Regions from separate parts of the Rhizobium sp. YIM 134829 genome, predicted to be linked through region 2. Evidence: riboswitches for the same ligand, from Rfam matches in the RefSeq annotation. Region 2 holds a riboswitch; the other holds the start of a gene.
The links. Region 2 has a riboswitch for thiamine pyrophosphate ahead of thiM (hydroxyethylthiazole kinase). Riboswitches for the same ligand answer to the same signal wherever they lie in the genome.

Region 1 (9,083 bases), on a different contig from region 2:
CTGGCGCCCGTGCTTTGCCATGGACCACCGGCAGCGCGCCTGCCTGACCGCCGTTCTGACGTTGATCGCCACGCCCTACGGCTATTCCTATGATGCGGTGCCGCTTTCGGTCGCCGCGGCCTGCTTCTTCCTGACCGACCCACGCCTGCCACGCCCGCTGCTGGCGCTTACCTATCTCTGGCCGTTGATCCTGCACATTCCCAACCGCCAGGGGCTCATGATCGCGGTGCTGGTGCCGATCCTGTTTGTGGGAATGGTGCTTTGGTCGCGACGCACGGCGCCAGTTCCGCAGTCGGTAGTGGTCGAAGGACGTGGCGCGATCCCGAGCGGAGCGGAGGCCTGACGGCTCTCAGCGCCGCGCGCCGCAAAGCCGGCCCCAGCTACCCCTCAAGCTCTTCCCGGAGCATTTCCAGTTCCAGCCATTCCTGCTCCATCGCCTCGATGCGGGCCCGCAGCGTCTCCAGCTCCTTGGCAAGCGTGGCGAAGCGGGTCGGGTTCTTGGCGAAAAGCGCCGGGTCGGCCATTTCGGTCTCGCGCCTGGCGATCTCGGCTTCGGCCCTCTCCATCTCCTTCGGAATGGTCTCGAGCGCGAACTTCTGCTTGAAGGAAAGCTTGCCCTTTCCGCCCGCGGAAGGTTTGGCCGCGGGGGAGGCCTCGGCCACCCTCGCCTTCTCGCTCTTCTCCGCCCGCCTGCGTTCCTCCGCCGCGCCCTTGCGCTGGGCCATCATGTCGGAATAGCCGCCCGCATATTCGATCCAGCGCCCGTCCGGCGTGGTCGGGTCGGCGGGGGCGATGGTGGAGGTCACTGTCCGGTCGAGGAAGTCGCGGTCGTGGCTGACGAGGATGACCGTACCCGCGAAGCCGGCGACGATTTCCTGCAGCAGATCCAGCGTCTCGATGTCGAGGTCGTTGGTCGGCTCGTCGAGGATCAGAAGATTGGTTGGCCGCGACAGGATACGGGCCAGCATCAGCCGCGCCCGCTCGCCGCCGGAGAGATTCTTGATCGGCGTGCGCGCCTGTTCGGGCTGGAACAGGAACTCCTTCATATAGCCGGTGACATGACGCTGCTCGCCATTGACAAGCAGCGTCTCGCCGCGTCCATCGGTCAGGTAGTTGGCGAGCGAGGACTCGAGGTCGAGGTCCTCGCGGCGCTGGTCGAGCGTCGCGATCTCCAGATTGGTGCCCAGCTTGACGCTGCCCTCGTCCGGCGTCAGTTGGCCTGTGAGCATTTTCAACAGCGTCGTCTTGCCCGCCCCGTTCGGCCCGACCAGACCGATGCAATCGCCGCGGTGGACGCGGATGGAGAAGGGCGCGACGATGGTGCGCGGCCCGTACTGCTTGGTGATCTTCTCCGCCTCGATCACCAGCTTGCCGGATTCCTGCGCATCGGAGAGGCTCGCCTGCACGGTGCCTTGCGGACCCTTGTGGCCGCGATACTGGCCGCGCAGATCCTGCAGCGCGCCGAGCCGGCGCATGTTGCGCTTGCGCCGTGCCGTCACGCCATAGCGCAGCCAGTGCTCCTCCCGCTCGATCTGCTTGCCGAGCTTGTGCTGCTCCAGCTCTTCGGCCTCCAGCACCTCGTCGCGCCAGGCCTCGAAAAAGGCGAAGCTGCGGTCGAGCCGGCGCGAGCGGCCGCGATCGAGCCAGACGGTGGCGGTCGAGACCTTCTCGAGGAAGCGCCGGTCATGCGAGATCAGGATCAGCGCCGAGCGCGTCTTCAGGAGCTCGCCTTCTAGCCATTCGATGGTCGGCAGATCGAGATGGTTCGTCGGCTCGTCGAGCAAGAGAATATCCGGCTCCGGGGCCATGACGCGGGCGAGCGCCGCCCGGCGCGCCTCGCCGCCGGAAAGCGAGGCCGGATCCTCTTCGCCGGTCAGCCCAAGATGCGAGAGGAGATAGGCGACGCGATAGGGATCATCCCCCGGGCCGAGGCCCGATTCGGCATAGGCCTGCACGGTGCGATGCGCGCCGAAATCCGGCGCCTGTTCGAGATAGCGCACCGTTGCCGAGGGATGACGGAAGACCTCGCCCGATTGCGGCTCCACCATGCCGGCCGCCACCTTGAGCAGGGTCGACTTGCCCGACCCGTTTCGGCCGACCAGGCAGAGGCGCTCGCCCGGCTCCAGCTGCAGGCCGGCGCCGTCAAGCAGCGGCGTACCGCCGAAGGTGAGCACGATGTCGTCGAGTTTCAGAATGGGTGGTGCCATGGTCAGGCTCCCGTCATATCAAAGGGCCGGGCGAGCAGCAGCGCGCGGCCGGCCTCAAGCGTCAGGGTCACGCGCCCCTCCGCCACATTGGAAATGGTCCGCGATGCGCCGAAGGGCAGATCGAAGGCGGACAGCGGATAACGGGCACCATCGATCGACAGGCCTTTCAGCGGATCGAGCCCCAAAACGGAGAACAGGCTGCCCGGCGGCAGATCGACCGACAGCCTGCCATCTTGCAATGGATAGGCCTCTTCCTCGCCGCTGGTGAGCATCACCTCGTAGCCGCGCTCGGAAAGCTCTACCGCGTGCAGCAGATGCATCAACGCATGATCGCTGCGCTCGCCCCCCAGAGCTCCGGCGAGAATCAGCCGGCGGGCGCCGCGGGCGATCGCTTCGGCGACGGCGATCTCGCCATCCGTCTCGTTCTTGGCCGGCGGATAGGGCTCGCGCGGCACGCCGGCATAGGCGGCGCTCAGCGCCTCGGAGCTCGAATCGAAATCGCCGATCCACACCTCCGGCGTCAGGCCGAGTGCCGCCGCATGGCGCATGCCGCCATCGGCGGCGATCACGCGTGCGCCGGCGATCTCTGCGCGGAGCCGGTCGGTCACGCTGAGCGTGCCGCCCAGGAGAATGACGAAGGGGCTGTCGGTCATGGCATCGCCATAGCGCGAAGCGCTGCCCAGAGCAAAGGGCAAAGGCAAAGCGCGATCTTGTCAAGCGCCCGCGCCGCAGCTACATCTCGCTCTGCTCTAACGGGGTGCCTTTCGGATGATGGAAAGGCTGAGAGGCCAGCTGGCCAACCCGCGGAACCTGATCCGGCTAACACCGGCGGAGGGATTAGACGGCACGGCACACCGCCGCTCTTTCCCCTTGTGAAATCGAACCGAGAAGGAGATGTGCGATGCGCAGTAGATGGCTGACCTTTCTAACCCACTCTCTCACCCCCGTCCTGGCCATCACTCTCGCGACGGGCTCGGCCGCGGCGCAGGAGAAGCGGCTGACCGTCTACACCTATGAGAGCTTCACCAGCGAATGGGGCCCCGGTCCGAAGATCGCCGCCGGCTTCGAGAAGACGTGCGACTGCAAGGTCGATTACGTCTCGGTTGCCGATGGCGTGGAGCTTCTGACGCGGCTGAAGCTCGAGGGCACTGCCTCCAAGGCCGATGTCGTGGTCGGGCTCGATACCAATCTGGTGGCGGAGGCCAAGGAGACCGGCTTCTTCGCGCCGCATGGCGTCGAGGCGGCTGAACTGAAGGTACCGGGCAATTTCTCCGACGACACCTTCCTGCCCTATGACTACGGTCATTTCGCCTTCGTCTACGACACCGAGACACTCAAGACGCCGCCGAAAAGCCTCAAGGAGCTGGTCGAGGGTGACGCTTCGCAGAAGATCGTGATCGAGGATCCGCGCACATCGACGCCGGGTCTCGGCCTGCTGCTCTGGGTCAAGGCGGTCTACGGCGATGCCGCACCCGCCGCCTGGGCGAAGCTGAAGGACCGCGTGCTGACGGTCACCCCCGGCTGGTCGGAGGCCTATGGCCTGTTCACCAAGGGCGAGGCGCCGATGGTGCTCTCCTACACCACCTCGCCCGCCTATCACATGGTCGAGGAAAAGACCGAGCGCTACCAGGCCGCCGCCTTCTCCGAGGGCCATTACATCCAGATCGAGGTGGCGGGCCTGACCAAGTCCAGCCATGACCCGGTGCTCGCCAAGGCCTTCCTCGCCTATCTGACCGGCGCCGAGGCTCAGACCATCCTGCCGGTGACCAACTGGATGATGCCGGTGGCGACCCCCGCGGCGCCGCTGCCTGATGCCTTCTCCAAGCTCGTCGCTCCGCAAAAGACCCTGCTGATCCCCTCTGATGACGTGGCGAAGAACCGCAAGGCCTGGGTGGACGAGTGGCTGGCGGCCATGAGCCGGAGCTGAGGTCCTTGGATCGAGCGCCGACAGCCCCGGCGGCCCGCGCCGGTCCGCGCCGCCGGCTGACCATCCTGTCGGGTCTGGCGGCGCTGGCGGCGATCGGCGTGTTCGTCATTGCCGCTCCGCTTGCGCTCGGCCTTGCCTCCGGCATCAGCCAAGGCGGCCTAAGAGAGGACAGCCGACCGCTTATCGATGCCTATGTGCTGAACGCCGCCCGCTTCACTCTGCTGCAGGCCGTTCTTTCCACGGCTCTTTCGGTGCTCCTGGCGATTCCGGTCGCCCTGGCGATTGCCCGGCGCCGGCAGTTCCCCGGCCGCATCTGGCTGTTGCGGCTGCTGGCGCTGCCGCTCGGCCTGCCAGCGCTGGTCGGTGCGCTCGGCCTGTTGAGCATCTGGGGCCGGCAGGGCGCGGCGAACACGCTTCTCGATATCCTCGGCTTCGGGCGTCCGCTGACCGTCTATGGGCTGCAAGGCATCCTGCTCGCCCACGTCTTCTTCAACCTGCCGCTTGCCGTGCGGCTGATGGTGGCCGGGCTCGACCGGATCCCCAGCGAATATTTCCTGCTCGGCGCCAATCTCGGCCTGTCGCGCCTGTCGCTGCTGCGCTTCGTCGAAGGGCCGGTGTTACGGGCGCTGATGCCGGGGATTGCCGGGCTGATCCTGATGCTCTGCGTCACCAGCTTCACCCTGGTGCTGACGCTCGGCGGTGGACCGGCGGCCAGCACGATCGAGGTCGCGATCTATCAGGCCCTGCGTTTCGATTTCGACCTGCCGCGCGCCATCGCCCTGGCAGGACTGCAGCTGGCCATAACCGCACTCCTGCTCCTGGCTTTCACCCTCCTGGGATCGCAGCCGGCCGAGTCCGAGACAAGCGGCCGCGTGCCGCGCCGGTTCGATGGCGCCGGCCTTCCCTCCCGCCTCGGCGATGCCGGCGTCATTGCGCTCGCTGCGCTCTTCGTTGCCAGCCCGATGCTGGCGGTTCTCATCGCCGGGCTGCGCGCCGATCTCGTCCGCCTCGCGCTCGATCCGGCGGTCCATCGCGCATTGCTCACCAGCCTCGCCATCGCCACCGCCTCCTCGATTCTGTCGGTCCTCCTCACCTTTTTCATGCTGCAGGCCCGGCTCGCGCTGATCGCGCGGCGCAGCCGCCAGCCTTCCAGGCTCGATGCCGCAAAGCTTTTCAGCGCCGCCGTGTCGGGTGCCACCTCGCTCGTGCTTCTGGTGCCGCCGGTGGTGCTCGGCGCCGGCTGGTTCCTGGCGCTCCGGCCTACCGGCGACGTCGCGCGCTACGCGCCCGTGATCATCGTCGCCATCAATGCGCTGATGGCCCTGCCCTTCGTCGCCCGCATCCTCGCTCCGGCCCTTGCGACCCATGCGGCACGAACCGCGCGCCTGGCCGACAGTCTCGGCATGGCCGGCTGGAGCCGCCTGCGGTGGATCGATGCGCCGGTGCTCGCCCGTCCGCTCGCCATGGCGCTCTCCTTCGCCGCGGCCCTCTCGCTCGGCGATCTCGGCGCGGTGGCGATCTTCGGATCCAACGAGGTCGTGACCCTGCCCTATCTGCTCTTCAGCCGCATGGGCTCCTACCGGACGCTCGATGCGGCGGGGCTCGCGCTGCTGCTCGGCCTCGTCTGCCTCCTGCTCACCATGGCCGGCACGCCGCGCCGCGAGATCGCTCTTCGATGACCCGACCTGTCCTTGGCCCGGCCCTCGCCCTCGACCAGACCCGCATCCGTTTCGGCCCGACCACTCTCGACTTCGACATGGCGGTGTCGCCCGGCCGGCTGGTGGCGGTGGTCGGGCAGTCCGGCTCCGGCAAATCGACCCTGCTCAACCTTCTCGCCGGCTTCGAGGCGCCGGAGAGCGGCCGCGTGCTCTTCTCCGGCCAGGACCTGACCGCCGCGGGACCCGCGGACCGGCCTGTCTCGATCGTCTTCCAGGACCACAATCTCTTCGCCCATCTCGATGTCGCCACCAATGTCGGCCTCGGCATTCATCCCGCCTTGCGGCTGACGGCGGATGACCGGGTGCGGATCGCGGCAGCGCTCTCAGCCGTCGGGCTCGAAGGCTTCGAAAAACGCCGGCCGCCGACCCTCTCGGGCGGGGAGCGGCAAAGGGTGGCGCTCGCTCGCGCCCTGGTGCGGCGCCGGCCGATCCTTCTGCTTGACGAGCCCTTCGCGGCCCTCGATCCCGGCCTGCGTCGGGACATGGCCGGCCTGATTCAGGCGCTCCACCGCCGCGAAGGGCTGACGACCCTGCTCGTCACCCATCAGCCCGACGATGTGGCGTCGCTCGCCGACGAGGTGGTCTTTATCGCAGACGGTAAGATCTTGCTGCATGAGCCCGCCACCGCCTTCCTCGCCCGGCGCGATCCGCCGGAGGTGGCGCGCTTTTTGGGCAAGGCTCCAGTCGATCCCCTTCGCGAAGCTCCTTCCGCCACAATTTGACCGCCGGCCTGTGGCACCCGCGAAGGCCGGCGACGGGAACCGCGTTGCCGTTCCACAACGCGGCAAGAATTTCAACACAGGACGCTGTTCATCGGTCCCGCGAATCCGTTAAGCGGAGAGCCTTGCAAAACGGGCGACAGACAGACGGCGCAGAGGCGATCCGGGCGCGCTGAGCGGGACATGGGCTGAAGGCATGATCGAGACCAGGCGGAGCGTCCGCAAGCAGAGGATTGGAGAGGCGGGGAACGTCCCCCCGGCGCCGACTCCGGCCCTGCGCCGGTCCGCCCGGCTGCTCGCCGGTCTCTCGCTGCTGACGCTTGCGGGCTGCACGACGGCGCTCGACCAGAGCTACGAGCCGAGCGTCGCCCCCTCCTCCACGCCGCAGATCGTCGACGAAGTACAGAAGAACGATCCCCGGGCGCAGATGGGCGCGCGCGAGCATCCGCGAATCGTGGCGAGCTATGGCGGGGAATATAAGGACGCGAAGACCGAACGCCTCGTCGCCCGCATCACCGGCGCCCTGACGGCGGTCTCGGAAAACCCCAACCAGTCCTATCGGATCACCATCCTCAATTCCCCGGCGATCAATGCCTTCGCGCTGCCCGGCGGCTATCTCTATGTCACCCGCGGCTTGCTGGCGCTTGCCAATGACGCCTCGGAAGTCGCCGCCGTGCTCTCGCACGAAATGGCGCATGTCACCGCCAACCATGGCATCCAGCGCCAGCAGCGTGAAGAGGCCGAGGTGATCGCCAGCCGCGTCGTTTCCGAGGTCCTGTCCAGCGATCTCGCCGGCAAGCAGGCCTTGGCGCGCGGCAAGCTGCGGCTCGCCGCCTTCTCGCGTAACCAGGAGCTCCAGGCCGATGTGATCGGCGTGCGCATGCTGGGCGAAGCGGGCTATGACCCTTATGCCGCGGCGCGCTTCCTCGATGCGATGGCCGCCTATGCGCGCTTCTCCTCGGTCGATCCCGATGCCGACCAGAGCCTCGACTTCCTGTCGAGCCATCCGAGCGCGCCCCAACGCGTCGATCTCGCCCGCCGCCATGCCCGCGCTTTCGGCGTCGAGGGCGCGGTCGGCGATCGCGGACGCGACTATTATCTCGACGGTATCGACGGCCTGCTGTTCGGCGACAGCCCCCAGGAGGGCTATGTGCGCGGCCGCACCTTCTTGCATGGCAAGCTCGGCATCCGCTTCGATGTGCCCGAGGGCTTCCGCATCGACAACAAGGCCGAGGCGGTTCTGGCGACCGGGCCCGGCGACATCGCCATTCGCTTCGACGGCGTTGCCGATACCGAACGACGCAGCCTGACCGACTACATCGGCAGCGGCTGGGTGACGGGGCTGCAGCCGGACACGATCCATGCGATCGATATCAATGGGCTCGAGGCGGCAACGGCGCGGGCCTCGGCCGAGCGCTGGGACTTCGATGTCACCGTCATCCGCATCGACAGCCAGATCTATCGCTTCCTGACCGCGGTACCCAAGGACATGCCGGTGCTGGAGCCGACGGCGGACATTCTTCGCGCCTCTTTCCGCCGCATGACGCCGCAGGAAGTTGCCTCGCTGAAACCCTTGCGTATCCGGGTGGTCACCGTTGGGGCCAACGATACGGCGGCGACGCTGTCTGCCCGCATGATGGGGACCGACCGCAAGCTCGACCTCTTCCGCCTGATCAATGACCTGCAGATCGCAACGCCGCTGCGCACCGGCGACCGCGTCAAGATCATCGCGGAATAACAGCGACGACATATGCGAAAAGGCCCGCCATTGCGGCGGGCCTGATGAGGTGGGGCATTCCGTTCGTCGGAGTCAGTGCGCCGTCAGCGCCAGCTCCGGCGCCTGGGCGACCAGGGCCACTTTCAGCTTTTCGAGAGCGCGGGTTTCGATCTGGCGCACGCGCTCCTTGGAAATGCCGAGATCGGCGCCGAGCTCCTCCAGCGTCGCGCTGTCTTCGGACAAACGGCGGGCGCGGATGATCTTCATTTCGCGATCGTTGAGGCTTTCCAAGGCATGGCCGAGCCAGGTGCGACGGCGCTCCTGATCGATCATGTCGGTGACCTGCTCGTCAGGCAGCGGCGCCGCGCAGGCCAGAAGGTCGAGCCGCTCGCCGCTGTCGGAATCGCCGGAGGAAATCGGCGCCTGCAGTGAGGTATCGCTGCCGGACAGCCGGGCATCCATGGTCTGGACATCGGCAAGGCTGACGCCGAGCGCGGTGGCGATCTCTTCATGCACGGCGCGGGCGGTCAGCTGGCGGTTGCCCTGCGCAAGCTTGGCGCGGAGCCGACGCAGATTGAAGAACAGCGCCTTCTGCGCCGACGACGTCCCGCCGCGCACGATCGACCAATTGCGCAGCACGTAATCCTGCATCGACGCCCGAATCCACCAGGTGGCATAGGTGGAGAACCGTACGTCGCGGCTCGGCTCGAACCGTGCCGCGGCCTCCAAGAGGCCGATATGACCCTCCTGGACAAGGTCGCTCATCGGCAGGCCGAAGTGGCGGAACTTGGCAGC
Region 2 (9,083 bases):
GGTCTCAACCTGTCCATGTGGTGTCGAGGTTGCAAAATGCACGGTCAGGGATGGTGTGGGCGTCGTCTCGTCGCAGGGAACACGCAGAGGCTGCCGATTCCGTACCGATGCCGTGATGGGTAAAATGCGTCGCCCCCGGGGGCGAGCGCCCATGCGGGTGCCGATGAGGGATTGATTGGCTTGACTGTCCGATTGCTACAACAGGCCACGACACGACCGGGCGTGGGTCGAGGCGTCAAGCAGCCTCATGACCGCAATGCGGATCGTGGCTCACGCGAGGAGGGGCAGAGCGTCGATCCTGGCCGACACCGCCGGTTGTGCATCAGACCATGAGCCGGGGAAACAGGCTGGTCGTCAGGCGCCTCAGTGGCTGGTTCCCTGACGGGCCTCGCGGATGGCGGCGAGGATCTTTTCGCCCGGCTTGGCGGAGAGTGCTGCGACGCGGACGCGCATCTCCTCGCGTGCTGCCTCGGCCCGCCGACGCGATGCCTCGCCCTGGGCGAGAAGCATGCGCACACTTTCACGGATCTGGATCTGCTCTTCCATCGCGACCTCGCTTCCTGCTGCCGATCGGCGGCTCATCCGGCCGATCGTCTGCCATTCCTCGTCGGCGCCGCCACCTCGGGCTGGCCGGTGACCTGTGAGCCCCCTTCGCACTGGGATGGTGCGAAACGAACGCAGTGATTTGTTCTCTATATGTTCTGTTATCCACAGCTTGTCAACAGGAGCAAGGATCGGTAGGGGGCGGAAGTCCGATCCTGCTCTGACTGGTTGTAATGACACATCAACCAATCTTTGAGATCGCACGGTTTGGTAGGGAATGCGAAAGAACCGCCGTCATAGGGTCTTCTTCGAAACCTGGAACTTTCCAATGCCGCTCAGTCTTCCCACCCTCTTTGCCGTCGGCCTCGGCACGCTTGCCGTTGCGGCCGTCATGACGTTCTGGGAGCGGCGATTTAACGCCGAACGGGCCCGGGAGCTGATGTGTTGGACGGTCGGCTATATCCTGATGGCGATCGGGTGCGGAATCTTCCTCGGCCGCGCCAGCCTGCCGCTCATCGTGGTGCAGGGCGTCACAAACATCCTGATGGTCGGCGGCTATTGGCTGCTTCTCTTGGGCGCCATGCCCTTTGTCGGCGTGCGGCTGCCGCGCAAGACGCTGGTGTTCGCGCTCATGGCTGCCACCGTCTGGCTCCTGATCGGGCCCAATCTCTCCTATGCGATCTGGAGCGCGGTCGGCAGTTTCTTCATCACCATCCCCTGTTTCGCGCTCGCTTTGATGCTGGTGCTCAACGGCACCACCGGCCCGACCCGTTCCTGGGTTCTCGCCGCCGTCGTTTTCGGCCTGCACGGCATGGTTTATCTGGCCCGCGTCGTCGTCATTCCCTTCGCCTATTCGCTGAACCAGGACGGGGTGCTGGACGCCATCGCGCTCTTCACCATGTTCGAGGGCGTGGTTTTCTCCATGGCGGCGCCGATGGCGCTCCTCTCGCTGACGCGCGAGGAGAGCCGGCACCAGCTGCTGCGCGCCTCGCAGACCGATTTCCTGACCGGGCTCGACAACCGCCGCGCCTTTACACAGCGCGCCACCCCGGTCATTGCCGAGCGGACGGAAGAGCTCGAGCCGGCGCCGCTGCTCGTTCTCTTCGATCTCGACAACTTCAAGCAGATCAACGACGACTATGGCCATGATGCCGGCGATCAGGTGCTGAAAATTTTCGGCCGCGTGGCTCGCAGCATCTTCGGTCCGCAGGATTGTGTGGCGCGCATGGGCGGCGAGGAGTTCGCGGCGCTGCTGATCGGGCGTGAGCATGATGAGGCCAAGCAGCTGCTTCGAGCGGTCTCGGCGCGTTTCGCTGTCGAAGTCCTCGCCGAAACGGCGATCACCCGCCACGTCACCTTCAGCGCCGGCCTCGTGGCGGTCCGCCCGGGCGATACGCTGCGGGCGCTGATGACCACGGCCGACCATCTGCTCTACCGCGCCAAGCAGGCCGGGCGAAACCGGGTGGAAACCGATCTCGACGTGGCACCCGCGCCGGCCTCCGTTGTTGCCGATGACGACGAACCGCACGCAAGGCCCACCCTCGCCAGGGTTGCCTCGCGCTCGGCATAGTCCTCACGGCTCGCTTCTTCGAAGCGCGAAGCCGATCATGACTCCTACCGCGTGTCACACCGTCTCGATCCGCGCTTCGGCTGTCACAGCGGCTGGATCGACGGTCGTGAGACGGTCGAGGAACCGCCAGGCGAAGGAGCCGGCGCCGTCGGCCTGGGCTCCGGCCTGGCTGCCGGCCACGGCGAACAGCGCCAGGGCGCCGGTGGTGGCTTCAAAGGGATCGTCCGGGCGCGCGGCGGCATAGGCGCCGATCAGGCAGGTCAGCGCGCAGCCGAGCGCGGTCACCTGTGGCATCAGCTCCGAGCCTCCATGAATGCGCCGCGCGCGGCGCCCGTCGGTCACGAAATCGACGCTGCCGGTCACGGCGACGACCGCTCCGCTCGAATGGGCGATGCGCCGCGCAGCATATTCGGCCACGGCGACCGGGTCGCCGCTATCGGCGCCTTGGCCACGGCTCGCAGCACCGGACAGCGCCAGGATTTCAGAAGCATTGCCGCGGATGATGGTCGGGGAGAGCGCCATCAGCGACGCCGTCACCTCGCTGCGATAGCGCGTCGCCTGGTGAGCGACCGGGTCGAGAACCCAGGGGCGGCCGGCGGTCGTGGCGCCGCGGATCGCGCGCCGCATGCCGTCTACCCAGGGCGCGGATAAAGTGCCGATATTGATCGTCAGCGCACCGGCGAGCGCTGCGAATTCCTCCGTCTCCTGCTCGGCATGGACCATGGCCGGCGAGGCGCCGGCCGCCAGCAGCACATTGGCGGCGATCGACATGGCGACGTAATTGGTGATGCAGTGGACGAGGGGGCGCGCCTGCCGCACCTCGTGCAAAAGCTGTCCTGTGAAATGATCCTGCGTCATGGTGCTCCTCAGGCGACGGAGCGGACGCGACTTGAAGGGAAGGGCGGTGATCGCCGCCAGGACCGTCCCCCAAGCGACTCCCTCCGCCGGCATTATCCGGTTCAGGTTCAAAGGGTGCTTCTCAGCCCGCCTCGCAGCGAGCGCCCCTGTCTCTCAAGCAGATCCATCTTGCCGATCGGGGCGCGCTTGTCACGCGGAAAAGCGAGGCACTGGCCCCTCGCGGGGTCACGCAAGGGCTGGCCTGATCGCCACGGTTGACAGGACAGGCATTTGCCGTCACTGCTTGGCCATTCCGAGGGGAGCACCGCACGGTGCTGAGATGGGCGTGGAGCCCGGACCCTTGAACCTGATCCGGGTCATACCGGCGTAGGAACGGAAACGGGTCGCCCGCCAGTGCGCCTTCCCCTTCTTCGCTTGCTCGGATCTCCATGATGATTGTCAGGAGATCGCCATGTTGCCTACCCGCTCTTCTCTCGCCTCCCAGCTTGCGGCGCCGGCGTCCGCCGATTGTGAGCCGTTGATGGTGCGCTCCGGCGGCCTGCGGTAGGGCGGCTGCTGCATGCAGACGCGCCATGCGGCGCTCGGCCTCTTCGGCGTCCTTTTGCTCTGGCAGGGCGCCGTGGCGGCCGCGCTTCTTCCCCTCTACGTCCTGCCGACACCGGCCGCCGTGCTTGCCGCTCTCTGGCGCCAGCGCGCCTTTTTGCTCGACCAGACCACCGTCACGCTGGGCGAGATCGTCGCCGGCCTTGTCCTCGGCAGCCTGTTCGGCGCGGCGATCGCCTTTCTACTTGCCGCCTGGCCGCGGCTTGGGCGGCTCGCCTGGCCGATGCTCCTCGTGCTGCAGGCCTTCCCCGTCTTCGTCCTGGCGCCGATCCTCGTCCTCTGGCTGGGCTTCGGCATGGCGTCCAAGGTGGCGATGACGGTGATCATCATCTTCTTTCCCGTCGCCTCTGCCTTTGCCGATGGCTTGAACCGGACCCCGCAGGACATCGTCGATGCCGCGGCGCTGACGCCGGCCAGCCATTGGCAGATCCTGACGCAGATCCGCGTACCCCTTGCCCTGCCGCAGCTGGCCACCGGCCTGCGCGTCGCCGCCCCGCTCGCTCCGCTCGGCGCGGTGGTCGGCGAATGGGTCGGCGCTTCCGGCGGGCTCGGCTTCGTCATGGTGCAGGCCAATGCGCGCATGCAGTCCGACATGGTGTTTGCCGCCATGGTGCTCCTCGCCATTCTCGCTGTCGCTCTGCGCCTGCTCATCGACCGGCTGACCCGGCCCTTCGCGCCCTGGGCGCGCACCCGTCCCCCTGTTTTCGATTGACCGTCTGGAGAAACCCATGATCCGATCCCTGTCCCGTTTCCTCGCGCCCCTGCTGTTTCTGGCGGCGGCCCTGACCGGCCCTTTTCCGGCGGCTGCGGCCGACCGGTTGACGGTGATGCTCGAATGGTTCGTGAACCCCGACCACGCGCCCCTCGTGATCGCGGCGGAGAAGGGCTTCTTTGCCGAGGAAGGGCTGGACGTGACGCTCGTGCCGCCGTCCGATCCCTCCTCCGTGCCGCGGCTCGTTGCCGCCGGCCAGGCCGAGATCGGCCTGCACTACCAGCCGAGCCTTTATCTCGACCGCGAGGCCGGCCTGCCGCTCAAGCGCTTCGGCACGCTGGTGGAAACGCCGCTCAATACGCTGACCGTCTTGAAGGACGGACCGATTGCCGGCATTGCCGATCTCAAGGGCAAGACGATCGGCTTCTCGGTTTCGGGCTTCGAGGATGCGCTGGTCAAGCGCATGCTGACCTCAGCCGGGGTCGATGCCTCTTCCGTTACCTTCGTCAATGTCAATTTCGCCCTGACCTCCTCGCTGATCGGCGGCAAGGTCGATGCGACGATCGGCGGCTACCGCAATTTCGAGCTCACCCAGATGCGGCTCGAAGGGCATGAGGGGCGGGCCTTCTTTCCCGAAGAGCATGGTGTGCCGGCCTATGACGAGCTGATCTACGTCACGCGCGATGATTTGATCGACGATCCCCGCCTGCCGCGCTTCCTCCGAGCGGTCGAGAAGGCGACGATCTTCCTCACCAATCATCCGCAGGACGCGCTGGACGTCTTCATCAAGGCGTACCCCTCGCTTGACGATGCACTGAACCGCCAGGCCTTCGCCGATACGCTGCCGCGCTTTGCCAAGCGCCCGGCGGCGCTCGACCCGGGACGCTACCAGCGGTTCGGCACCTTCCTGGCGGAAGCAGGGCTCCTGAAAGCGCCTCTGCCGGTGGAGAGCCTCGCCGTGGAGCTTCATCCATGAGCATTGGTTTCGACACCTGCGGCTTCACAGGGGACCGGGCCGCGGAGATCCTCCAGCGGGTGCGCCAGCGCCGGCCGCGCGTCCATTGCCTGATGAACACGGTCGTCCAGAAGTTCACCGCCGATGGCATCACCGCCATTGGCGCGATCCCCTCCATGACCGGCTCGCCGGAAGAGATCGCCGATTTCGTCGACCGCGCCGATGCGCTGACCATCAATCTCGGCACGCTCGATGCCGGCCGGCGCGCGGTGATCGAGACGGCGGTCGAGCGGGCGGCAGCGCGCGGCATTCCCTGGGTGATCGATCCCGTTCACTGCGACTATTCCCCGACCCGGCTCGCCTTCGCCCGCGCCTTGATGGCGCGCAATCCGACGGCGGTGCGGGGCAATCGGGCGGAGATGGCCCTGATCGGCGAGCGCGAGGCCGGTCTCACCATCGTCACCGGACCAGCCGACCTCCTGAGGGATGGCGACCGTACGCTGACAGTGCGCAACGGTCATGCACTGATGGCCGCCGTGACCGGCACCGGCTGTCTTTCAGGCGGCGTGATTGCCGCCTTCATGGCAGTCGAGCCCGATCCTCTGCTCGCCGCCGGCGCAGCGCTGGCGACGACCGGGGTCGCAGCGGAGCTCGCCGCCATCGGGGCGCCGGGGCCGGGCAGTTTCGGCATGTCTCTGCTCGATCGACTCTACGCGCTGACGGCGGCGGACCTTGCGGCCCACGCCCATTTCGACGGAAAAGAAGGACGATCCGATGACCAAGGTTGATCTGCGCTTGAATGCCATCGTCGACGCGTCGCTTGCCGATGTCGCCGACTTGCCGCTGCTGGCGGCCCAGGCGGTAAGGGGCGGTGCGACGCTGCTGCAATATCGCGACAAGACCGCCTCGACGCGGCGCATGGTCGAGCAGGCCATGGCGATCATCGTCGCGATCGCCGGCAGCGGCGTGCCCCTGCTTGTGAATGACCGGGTCGATGTGGCGCTGGCTGCGGGTGCGGATGGCGTGCATCTCGGCAGCAGCGATCTCGATCCTGAAACGGCGCGCCGGCTTCTGGGACCGTCTGCCATCATCGGCCTTTCGGTCAAGACCGCCGAGGAGGCGCACCGCGCCGCGCTCGCGCCAGCCGATTATGCCTGTATCGGCGGCGTCTTTGCGACGACGTCGAAGGACAATCCCGGTCCGCCCCTTGGCATCGACGGCTATCGCCTGCTCCGCAAGCAGTTGCACGCCGACCGGCCCACGCTCCCCGTCGGCGCCATCGCCGGTATCACCGAAGCACGCATTGCGCCACTGATCGCCGCCGGCGCCGATGGTGTCGCGGTGATCGCCGCCCTCTTCCGATCAGGCGACGTGATTGGCACCGCTCGGGCCTTTCGGAGCGCCGTCGATGCCGCCCTTTCGGAGCGCAGCGCATGACGGCGATCGCTCTCACCATCGCCGGTTCCGACAGCGGCGGCGGCGCCGGCATTCAGGCGGATCTCAAGACCTTTTCCGCGCTTGGCGCCTATGGCGCGAGCGTGGTGACGGCGATCACGGCGCAGAACACGCGCGGCGTTCGGGCGGTGGAGGATGTCTCACCGACAATGGTCGCTGCACAGATGGCAGCTGTCTTCGAGGACCTCGCCGTCGATGCGGTCAAGATCGGCATGGTCTCGCGACAGCAGACGATCGAGACGATCGCAGCCGGGCTCGCCCCCTATCATGGGTCGGTCGTCCTGGATCCGGTGATGGTTGCAACGTCGGGCGATCGGCTGCTGCAGGCCGATGCGATGGACGCCCTGCGCAGCTTGCTTCTGCCGCGCGCGGCGCTGGTGACGCCCAACCTGCCTGAGGCGGCGCTGCTGACCGGCCTGCCGATCGCCGAAGACGAAGCCGGGATGGTCGCCCAGGGTGAGGCGATCCTGAGGGCCGGGGCGAAGGCGGTGCTGGTCAAGGGTGGGCATGGCCGCGGACCCGAAAGTACCGATCTGCTCCTCACCGATGGGGCCTTGCACCGCTTGACTGCGCCCCGCATCGAGACGCGCCATGACCATGGCACCGGCTGCACGCTGGCTGCGGCCATCACCGCCGGTCTCGCCCGCGGCGAAGCGCTCGCCGCCGCCGTCTCTGCCGCCAAGACCTATCTCCACCAGGCGCTGGAGGCGGGGCGGACGCTGGGGGTCGGCAAGGGCCGGGGGCCGGTCCATCATTTTCATGCCTGGTGGCGACCGGATTGAGTGTCTGCCGGGCGGTTGCTCGGGCGCGCGACGCCGCATCTTGCATCTTGCTGCGGGGGCATCGGGCACTGTAGCGTCCCGGCCGGTCGAGCAGCGGGGAGATGAGCATGGCGGACTATGGCGCGCAGGATATGATCGAGACCCTGGCACGGGTCCTGATGCGCCGGCCCGCGCGGCGCGCGGCGAAGACCGTCGATCAAGCGGTTTCGGCCGAGCCAGACCCGGACCGGGCGGTGGCGCAATATGAGCGCCTGGCCGGTCTGGTCGCCGGCTCGGGCGCCGAGATCCTCTGGCTCGACGATCGGGACGATGCTCTGACCGATGCACATCACGCGGCCGACATCTCCCTGGTGACGGCTGCGGGGGCGGTCCTACTGTACCCGTCGAAACCGGGACGCAAGAAGGAGATCGCCCTCCACGAGGCGGCCTACCGAAGGGCCGGTGTGCCCATCCTCGGCCGGATCGAGGCGCCTGGAACGCTGGAGGGCAGCGATTGTCTCTGGCTCGACGCCCGTACTCTGCTCGTTGGCCGGGGATTTGGCACGAATGAGGAGGGCGTGGTGCAGCTGGCCGAGTTGCTCGGGCCTCAGGACATCGACGTGCTGAGCTATGATCTGCCCTATTGGAAGGGGGAGGCGGCCAGTCTCACTCTCCTGTCGCTGATCAGCCCCGTGTCGCGTGACACGGCGCTCGTCTACCTGCCGCTTCTGCCCGCCGCGCTCTACCAGTTCCTGGAGGAGTGGGGCGTCGCCATGGTGGAGGCGCCGGAGGACGAGTTCGTGGAGAGCCAGGGCCTCAGCCTGCAGGTGCTGGCCCTGAGCCCGAAGAGGGTAATTGCGGTCGAAGGCTATCCGAAGACCCGAGCCGTCCTGGAGGAAGCCGGCTGCACCGTTTCCACCTTCAGCGGCGATGCGCTCTGTGCTCCGGGCCCCGGCGGGCCGCCTCGCCTCGTCCGGCCGGTCCTGCGCGAGGGCTTGTAGGACTTCGTGATCCTCTGCCGCGAGCCGCAGGTCGGTTCGCCAGTCGTGTCGCTGTAAGTCCAAGCGGACCGAAGGTCCTGACGGGCCTGCGGCGTCCAAACTTCGCTAACTATGCTCACAAAGGTGATCGCTTCTTAACATTGACGTAGCCCCTTTCCGCCATGATCGAGAAAACGGAGGCGCCCAGCCCATCATGTCGCAACTGTCGAAGTTTTTCGCATGGCTGATGATTGATCCGCGTCAGACCGATCTTGCTGCCGCGCAGCTGATCGAGCTGCAACGGCAGGTTCCGCTCCTCTATCTTCTTTTGACCGTCAATGCCGTCGCGGTGGCCTATACGCATCGGGGCGTTGCGCCCTGGTCGCTGACGGTTGCGGTTCCCTGCGTCCTCGTCGGCATTTGCGTGCTGCGCACGCTCGTTTGGCTGCTGCGCCGCCACCAGAAGACCGATCCGTCCGAGGCGGTCACGAAACTGCGCCGCACCGTCCGCCTCGGCGGGATCATTGCCGTCGCCTATATCACCTGGTCGCTGCTGCTCAACGAATATGGCGGCCCCTATGAACAGGGGCATGTGGCAATCTTCATCGCCATCACCGTCATCGGCTGCATCTTCTGTCTGATGCAT

Region 1: linked by a shared signal. The riboswitch ahead of thiB (thiamine ABC transporter substrate binding subunit) and the one ahead of thiM (hydroxyethylthiazole kinase) in region 2 are both predicted to bind thiamine pyrophosphate.

What each region holds. Positions count from the first base shown of each region.
Region 1 covers NZ_JBKHKI010000004.1:74,399-83,481, reverse strand. The annotation lists gene ACLE20_RS09225 (glycosyltransferase family 87 protein) at 1-343, shown strand, start outside; gene ACLE20_RS09220 (ABC-F family ATP-binding cassette domain-containing protein) at 381-2,207, opposite strand; gene ACLE20_RS09215 (thiamine diphosphokinase) at 2,210-2,860, opposite strand; TPP riboswitch at 2,951-3,061, shown strand; gene thiB (thiamine ABC transporter substrate binding subunit) at 3,109-4,134, shown strand; gene ACLE20_RS09205 (thiamine/thiamine pyrophosphate ABC transporter permease ThiP) at 4,191-5,813, shown strand; gene ACLE20_RS09200 (ATP-binding cassette domain-containing protein) at 5,810-6,574, shown strand; gene ACLE20_RS09195 (M48 family metalloprotease) at 6,768-8,309, shown strand; gene ACLE20_RS09190 (RNA polymerase factor sigma-32) at 8,382-9,083, opposite strand, start outside.
Region 2 covers NZ_JBKHKI010000006.1:67,383-76,465, forward strand. The annotation lists gene ACLE20_RS12200 (hypothetical protein) at 364-582, opposite strand; gene ACLE20_RS12205 (GGDEF domain-containing protein) at 872-2,113, shown strand; gene thiM (hydroxyethylthiazole kinase) at 2,168-2,971, opposite strand; TPP riboswitch at 3,033-3,129, opposite strand; TPP riboswitch at 3,257-3,361, shown strand; gene ACLE20_RS12215 (ABC transporter permease) at 3,531-4,286, shown strand; gene ACLE20_RS12220 (ABC transporter substrate-binding protein) at 4,315-5,262, shown strand; gene ACLE20_RS12225 (hydroxyethylthiazole kinase) at 5,259-6,029, shown strand; gene thiE (thiamine phosphate synthase) at 6,016-6,678, shown strand; gene thiD (bifunctional hydroxymethylpyrimidine kinase/phosphomethylpyrimidine kinase) at 6,675-7,478, shown strand; gene ACLE20_RS12240 (dimethylarginine dimethylaminohydrolase family protein) at 7,586-8,458, shown strand; gene ACLE20_RS12245 (putative bifunctional diguanylate cyclase/phosphodiesterase) at 8,652-9,083, shown strand, end outside.